DNA from 2 places in the Clostridium sp. LIBA-8841 genome. Region 1 is predicted to be linked to the other one. Evidence: predicted binding sites of a transcription regulator. Region 1 holds the regulator's gene; the other holds the start of a gene.

Region 1 (4,449 bases):
ACATGTTTGAAGTTCCAATTCAAGCAGCTGTAGGTTCAAAAATCATAGCTAGAGAAACAGTTAAGGCTATGAGAAAAGACGTATTAGCTAAGTGTTATGGTGGAGATATTTCAAGAAAGAAAAAACTTCTTGAAAAGCAAAAAGAAGGTAAGAAGAGAATGAGACAATTAGGAACAGTTGAAGTTCCACAAGAAGCATTTATGTCAGTTTTAAAAGTTGACTAATTAGCTTTTAAATATTAACAAAGAGGTAGTGTTTGATACTATTAAGTATCAATGCTACCTTTTTTTATGTTTAGTTCTGTTTTAGATGAATTTTGATTTTAAAGAAATTAGGATTAATAACATTAATTTTATAATGACTTTTAGTAAGAAATTCATAAAATAAATATTTTTTTTATTTAGTCATTAAAGAGAAATCCCTTCAATATATTTATAGTAAATTAATAAAACTTATGTAGAGAAGGGGAGTTGTTCTTATGTTACAAGCAAATAAAAGAGATGTTAGAGTTAAGTGTAGAAAATTTAGAAATGCTGGAAAAGCAACTGGTGTTATAAATAGAAAAAATGGAGAAAATATTTCCGTAAGTCTTAAAATTTCTGATTTAGATAAGTTTTTAGCTAAATATGGAGATCATAGTAATGTTGATATAAATTTAGAAGGCGAAATAATAAAAACTTCTATTATAGAAGTTCAAAGAGATTTATTAATTCATAATGCTATAAACATAAATTTAAGAGAAATATAAAAATAAGTTTAAATATATTTTAAGACTTGAACTTGTTTAGATAAATATTGATTTTTAGCTTAAAATGTAGTTTGAATTAAAAATTAAATTGCGTTTATATGAATGTTTTAAGAAGCTTATGAACAAAATTTAAAATAAGTAATTTTGTATTATGAAAGTATCATATAAAAGTCATGAGTTTATTCACTCGTGACTTTTTTTGTTGTAATATGAAAGTAGACTAAAGAACTTATATATTAATTAAATTGAAAACCAAATAATAGTAGAGACTTTAGTTTGGATTTTTTATTTATTTTAAGATGGAGGTAATTAACCATGGATAAAATTTCTTTATATATACACATTCCTTTCTGTGCACAAAAGTGTCTTTATTGTGATTTCCCTTCTTTTGCAAGAAAAGATCATTTAAGAAAAGAATACATAGATGCATTGAATAAGGAAATAATAAAATTTAAAGAAAAATATAGTAATTTAGAAATAAATACTATATTTATTGGTGGAGGAACACCAAGTGTTCTTGAATCAAAGGAGTTAGAAACTTTATTAAGTGAAATAGCAAAACTTAATATATCAAAGGATGTTGAATTTTCTATGGAATGTAATCCTGGTAATTTAACAGAAGAAAAATTAAATGTAATGAAAAAATATGGTGTTAATAGAATTAGTATGGGTCTTCAAGCAAAGCAAGATAGTCTTTTAAAAGGATTAGGAAGGATACATAACTATGAAACCTTTAAAGAGAATTTTCTTTTAGCTAAAAAAGTAGGGTTTAACAACATAAATGTCGATTTAATGTTTGGCTTACCAAATCAAAAAGTAAATGAATGGGAAGAGACTTTAAGAGAAATAATATCTTTAGAGCCAGCACATATATCAGCATATAGTTTAATCATAGAAGAAGGAACTGCTTTTTATAATCTTTATGAAAATGATAAGTTAAAGCTTCCAAGTGAGGAAGAGGAAAGAAAAATGTATCATTTAGCAAAAACTATTTTAGAGGAAAACGGATTTAAACAATATGAAATTTCTAATTATGCTAAAAGAAGAATGGAGTGTAGACATAACTTAGCCTATTGGAATATGGATAATTGGATTGGTTTAGGATCAGCAGCAGCTTCTTATATTAATGGCGAAAGAATTAAAAATCTAAGTAGTGTAGAAGAATATATAAAAGCAATGAATGAAAAAGGAGAAGCTATAGAGGAAGTAATAACTAATTCTAAAAATGATGATATGGAAGAATTTATGTTTATGGGACTTAGAAAGATTAATGGAATAAAGGAAAGTGAATTTGAAGAAAGATTTAATATGAATATAAATGATGTTTATGGAGAAATAATAAGTAAGTATGAGGATAAAAATCTATTAATAAGAGATTCAGGAAGTATTTATCTTAGTCAAAAAGGAATAGAACTTTCAAATATAATAATGGCTGATTTCTTATTTGAATAGTTTAAAAGTTAACTTAGAAAAAAGAAGAAATTGAAAGGAAATTAAAGATAATAAAAACTAAATATTAGTAAATAAATAATTTTTAAATTAAATGATAAAAAATGGGATTGACAAAAAACTTGAGAGGTAATATATTAATAGTGTACTAGTTAGCACTCATTAATAGTGAGTGCTAATAAAGAGGTGAGATTAGTGATAGATGATAGAAAGCTTCAAATATTAAGGGCTATAATTCAAGACTATATATCTACTGGAGAGCCTGTAGGTTCGAGAACTATCGCTAAAAAGTATAATCTTGGAGTAAGTTCAGCTACCATAAGGAATGAAATGGCTGACTTAGAAGAAATGGGATTTTTAGAACAGCCTCATACTTCGGCAGGAAGAATTCCATCAAGCAGAGGATATAGATTATATGTTGATAGAATGGTTGAATTCGAAAGATTATCTTCTGAAGAGGAATTGCTTATTAGAAGTTCAATAATAGATGGTACCTTGTACGAAGTTGATAAGATAATCAAACAAACTAGTGCTCTTCTATCGGAACTTACTAAAATGACTTGTATAGTTAAAGCACCTTCAGTTCATAAGAGTTTTATAAAATCAATTCAACTTTTAAAAGTTGATGATGTAAGTATATTATGTGTTTTAGTAACTGATAATGGTGTAATAAGAAATACAGTTATAAAAGTAAAAAGTGTTCCTTTATCTGAAGAACTTATTAAAATTAGTAAGATAATAACTGAAAGGCTTAAGAACCTTACTATTGAGCAAATAAACCTAGAGGTTATAAGTAATCTCAATAAAGCTTTAGAAGGATATGAAGATATAGTGAATGCAGTTCTGCCAGCTCTTTATGAAAGCTTGAAAGACGATGGAACATCTGAAGTGTTCTTAGAGGGAACAATTAATATATTTAATTATCCTGAATATAATAATATTCATAAAGCAAAAGAGATTTTAGAGCTTTTACATGATAAAAAGTGTATTTCAGAACTTATAAGTGATAGCGATGATATGACTATTAAAATAGGTGATGAAATATTTGTACCAGAAGCAAAAGAATGCTCTATAATATCAGCTGGATATCATGTAGGAGATAAATCATTAGGTACTATAGCTTTAATAGGTCCTAGAAGAATAAATTATTCTAAAGTATTATCAATCATGACTGAGGTTATGAAAGAATTAAATGAAACTTTAAAGAATAAGTAAAGTAAAAAAAGAGAAGAGGTGGGCTGATTTATGGAGGATAACAAAGAGTTTGACGAAAAGTTAAAGGAAAATATCCAAGAAGAATTCGATAATGAAAATAAAAAAGAAGATCCTAGTGTAGATAAAGAAGTAGAAGAAGTTTCAGAAGAGATTAAGGCTGATGAAAAAGTTATTGATTTTGAAGAATTAAAGGCTTTAAAGGAAGAAAATAATATGTTTAAAAATAAAACTAAAAAGTTAGAAAATGAATTAGAGGCCTTAAAAGATAGATTATTAAGAATTTCTGCAGAATATGAAAACTACAGAAAGAGAACTGATAAAGAAAAAGAAAGAATATACACTGATGCTTGTGAAGATGTTTTAATAAAAATGCTTCCAGTATTAGATAACTTAGAAAGAGCATTAGCTGTAGATGGCTCAGTTGAAGACCTTAAAAAAGGTGTTGAAATGACAGTAAGACAATTTGAAGATGCTTTAGAAAAACTTCAAGTTGAAGAAATACCTACAGAAGGAGCTTTTGATCCAGAGTTACATCAAGCAATGATGGTTGTGGATCAAGAAGGTTCTGAGCCAAATCAAGTGGCTCAAGTATTCCAAAAAGGATACAAGAGAGGGGATAAGGTTATCAGACATTCAATGGTAACTGTAACTAAATAATTAAGCATATAATCAGAATTAATATATAAAATTGTTAGAGGAGGAATTAACAATGAGTGATGTAAGAACAAGTAAAATAATTGGTATAGATTTAGGAACTACAAATTCATGCGTAGCTGTTATGGAAGGTGGAGAACCAGTAGTTATAACTAACTCAGAAGGGGCTAGAACTACTCCATCAGTAGTTTCATTCCAAGCAAATGGAGAAAGATTAGTAGGACAGGTTGCTAAAAGACAGGCAATAACAAATCCTGATAAAACAATAATGTCAATAAAAAGACATATGGGAACTGACTACAAAGTTAACATAGATGGTAAAGAATATACTCCACAAGAAATATCAGCAATGGTACTTCAAAAATTAAAAGCTGATGCTGAAG
Region 2 (4,449 bases), 1.4 Mb from region 1:
GCTTATACACTATTATGAGTATTGATAAGTAAAATATTAAAATTCATAGGATTTTAAAGATATTAAACTAATCATAAAAATAATGGATAAAAGCAAAATATTAATTATATGTTAATTTTTTCTAAACATGATATAATTGTATTATTACATAAATATGGAGGTGAGTATATGTTCAATATCAGCAATTCTATGAATATATATAAAATAGTATGGATATTTACTATAGGATCTATTTTAGGTTATTGTGTTGAAATGATTTGGTGTTATGTAAAACATGGATATTTCGAAAGCAGAAAAGGCTTAATTTATGGTCCAATTAGTCCAGTATATGGAATAGGGGGGATAGTTCTTACATTAATACTATATAGATTTATTAATTATAATGGAATAATAATATTTTTCATAAGTGCAATTATAGGAGGAATTTTTGAGTACTTATGCTCATGGGTACAAGAAAAGACTTTAGGAAGTGTTTCATGGGATTACAACAGTAAAAACCTCAGTATCCATGGAAGAACGAGTGTTGAATATTCAGTATTTTGGGGAATACTAGGAGTGTTTTTCTTAAGAGATATTTATCCACTATTTGATAAATTTATGGGTTGTTTTTCAGATGGAGCAATAAAAATAATTACAATTATATTCTTAGTATTATTAATACCGGACATCATTATTTCAGCTTTAGCTGTAAGAAGAGAAGTTGCAAGAATGAAAGGTGTACAAGCAAAAAATGCTTTAGAGAGATTTTTAGATAGAAAGTATCCAGATGAATTTTTGAAAAAGATTTATCCAAATATGATATTTAAATTTAAATAATTAAAAGTATTAGTACTATGGGGTGAGGAATATGAGTATTTCAAGAGAATTTAAAGAGGCATTAAGTAAACATAGAGAGTTGGAATTAGAGGATTTTGAAGAATATAATGATATGTTTACATTTTTATTAGGTAGTTTTAGTTTTTCTCGTAAAAAGCTAAAGAAAGAATTACTTAAATATTTAAAAAAATACAATTTTCAATGTGAAGATACTAATATGAATATTAATGGCGATCCAGTTATAAAAATATATGGTCAATTTTTTAGACTTTCCCTTAGAAATTGTGATGAAGGATCTACATTATTACCAATACAAGTGGCATTATTAACTTTAGTTGAGGATAAATATTAAATTAAATGAGGTTAGTATAATAAGATGTTTTGAAATTATTTAATAATAAATAACATAGGGATTATGAACAATAAAAATTTATTTGAAGAAGAGAAGTTGTATTAAAAAATTTTATTTTAAATTTTTGATACAACTTTTTTACTTGGCTATGTTTAAAATAGTGTTGATTTTTAGATAAAATAGTAAGGTATTCATAATGAGCAAATTAGTATTGAATAATTAATAAAGTGACTTTTCGCTTTACTCTAAGGTGTAAGTTCAAGATATAAAATTAAAAATTTTAACTTTCACTTAAAAATGAATTTAAAGTGACATATTATTAAATTACAGATTATACTATTTATTTGAATTTTTAAGTAGTAGTTTAGAATAGATTGCTATTGAAGTATAATTAAATATATGAAGAAAAATGTAAAGAGAAAGTAGAAATAAGCTATAGGTACAGAGGCAAAATAAATAGATACATTTTTAAAGATAATATTTTTTATAGGAGAAAAGCATGTTTTTTATAGGTATATTTGGAGTCGAAAATAAACAAAAAGAAATAAAAGATTTAGATCAGATAGAATGTTCCAACTGTGGAGTTAAAACTAAAGGAAAGTTAATAAAAATATATGAATATTTTCATATATTTTTTATCCAACTTTTTAGATGGAATGAAAGATATTATATTATATGTAAAAGATGTAATTCAATATATGAGATTTCAAAAGAAAAAGGAAAATCTATTGAAAAAGGAGAAGATGTAGCCTTAGAAAAGGAAGATATGAGGGGTGTTCAAGAAGGGAAAAGGTATGGTAAAAATGCTCTAGAAAGAAGATGTCCTAATTGTGGGCAGGTTTTAAAAGAAGATTATGAGTATTGTCCATACTGTGGCAAAAAATTATAATAATCTAAATATAATTTTTAGATTATTATAATTTTAACTTTGAAGATACAAGTAAGCAGATATCTTTAGAGCCAGTAATAAAGTTATAAAGACAGTATTTTAAAATTGCACTTAGAAACTATGTTTTAGGAACAATCATATTTCCAGTACAAATAGCTGCATTAACATTAATAGAGAAAAAATAAAAGTTTTAAATAGAGATACATTAAAATAAATCACAGATATCAGTGATTTATTTTGATGTATCTTTTTATTTTAAAAGAGATAATATTATCAATAAGTTATAAAAAATAATTGATATTGACATTAATTTCAAAAAATGATATATATAAATTATATGGTTAGCACTCGTTATGTTAGAGTGCTAACAAAAGAGATTTTTGTTTTGGAAGGAGTAATTCAAAATGGAGAAAAGAGAATTTAAAGCAGAATCAAAAAGGTTATTAGACATTGTAATTAACTCAATTTATACAAACAGAGAAATCTTTTTAAGAGAATTAATTTCAAATGCCAGTGATGCAATAGATAAGGTTTATTATAAGACTTTAGGAGATAGTTCCTTAACTTTTAATAAAGACGATTATTATATAAAGATAATACCAAACAAAGAAAATAGAACTCTTACAATATCAGATAAAGGTATTGGTATGACAGAAAAAGAACTTGATGAAAATTTAGGTGTAATAGCTAAAAGTGGTTCTTTACAATTTAAAAAAGAAAATGCCCTTGAAGAAGGTTTTGATATTATAGGACAATTCGGAGTTGGATTTTATTCAGGTTTCTTAGTTGCGGATAAAATAACTGTAATAACTAAAGCTTTTGGATCAGATAAAGCATATAAATGGGAATCAGATGGGGTAGATGGATACACTATTTCAGAAACTGAAAAAGATTCTTTTGGAACAGATGTAATTTTACACTTAAAACCAAATAATGAAGATGAAAATTATGATGAATTTTTAGAAGAATATAAATTAAAAAGTTTAATTAAAAAATATTCAGATTTTATAAGATATCCAATTAAACTTAATGTTACTAAATCAAGAATTAAAGAGGGAACAGAAAATGAACATGAGGAATACGTGGAAGAAGAAACAGTAAATAGCATGGTTCCTTTATGGAGAAGAAATAAAAATGAACTTACAGATGAAGATTATAATAATTTCTATGTGGAAAAAAGATTTGGATTTGACAAGCCTTTAAGACACATGCATATAAGTGTTGATGGGATGATAAGTTATAATGCAATTCTTTATATTCCAGAGAACATACCATATGATTATTACACAAAAGAATATGAAAAAGGTTTAGAACTATATTCAAATGGTGTTTTAATAATGGAAAAATGTTCAGAACTTTTACCAGACTATTTTGGTTTCGTAAAAGGTATAGTAGATTCTCAAGACTTATCACTTAATATTTCAAGAGAAATGCTTCAACATGATAGACAATTAAGTCGTATTGCTAAGAACATAAAAACTAAAATTAAAAATGAATTAGAATCTATGCTTAAAAATGATAGAGAAAGTTATGAAAAATTCTATAAATCTTTTGGTAGACAATTAAAATATGGTGTTTACGATGATTTTGGAATGAACAAAGATGAATTAAAAGATTTATTAATGTTCTATTCATCTAAGGAAAAGAAAATGGTAACTTTAGCTGAGTATGTAGAAAGAATGGCTGAAGATCAAAAATATATTTATTATGCTGTTGGTGAATCAAATGAAAGAATAGAAAAAATGCCACAAACTGAAATGGTATTAGACAAAGGATACGAAATTCTTTACTTCACTGAAGATGTAGATGAATTTGCAATAAAAATGCTTATGAACTATAAAGAAAAAGAATTTAAATCAGTATCAAGTGGTGATTTAGGAATAGAATCAGAAGAAGAAAATAAAAAAGAGAATGAAGAAAATAAAGGTATCTTTGAATCTATGAAAGAAGCTTTAGGAAACAAAATAAGTGCAGTTAAGGCTTCAAGCAGACTTAAAAATTATCCAGTATGCCTATCAGCAGAGGGCGAAGTTTCAATAGAAATGGAAAAAATCTTAAGTGCTATGCCTAATAATCAAGGGGTAAAAGCTCAAAAGATTTTAGAAGTTAATACAAACCACGAAGTATTTAACTCATTAAAAGATGCCCTTGAAAATGATAAAGATAAATTCAATTTATATACAAAATTACTTTACAACCAAGCTTTACTTGTTGAAGGACTAAGTATTGAAGATCCAGTTGACTTTACAAATGATATATGTAAGTTAATGAAATAATTTAATTATAAAAGGGGATGTATCAAAACTCGTATATAAAACTTATAAATATATTCCGAGAATTACTGAATTTCACTAAGAATTTATAGCAATTACTCCGAATAATTTGCTAAAGC

The links. Region 1 encodes HrcA, which represses chaperone genes, less so after heat shock. Its sites were predicted from a motif close to TGTTAGCACTCNNNNNNNNNGAGTGCTAACA; they were not measured.
Region 2: htpG (molecular chaperone HtpG) is a predicted target of HrcA. The motif match lies at 2,397-2,427, and genes of this name have one in related genera.

Annotation. Positions count from the first base shown of each region.
Region 1 covers NZ_CM173488.1:3,113,081-3,117,529, reverse strand. The annotation lists gene lepA (translation elongation factor 4) at 1-224, shown strand, start outside; gene AC2A4K_RS13705 (hypothetical protein) at 479-748, shown strand; gene hemW (radical SAM family heme chaperone HemW) at 1,064-2,200, shown strand; gene hrcA (heat-inducible transcriptional repressor HrcA) at 2,393-3,412, shown strand; gene grpE (nucleotide exchange factor GrpE) at 3,443-4,069, shown strand; gene dnaK (molecular chaperone DnaK) at 4,122-4,449, shown strand, end outside.
Region 2 covers NZ_CM173488.1:624,953-629,401, forward strand. The annotation lists gene AC2A4K_RS02655 (putative ABC transporter permease) at 169-816, shown strand; gene AC2A4K_RS02660 (hypothetical protein) at 848-1,168, shown strand; gene AC2A4K_RS02665 (zinc ribbon domain-containing protein) at 1,668-2,057, shown strand; gene htpG (molecular chaperone HtpG) at 2,462-4,333, shown strand.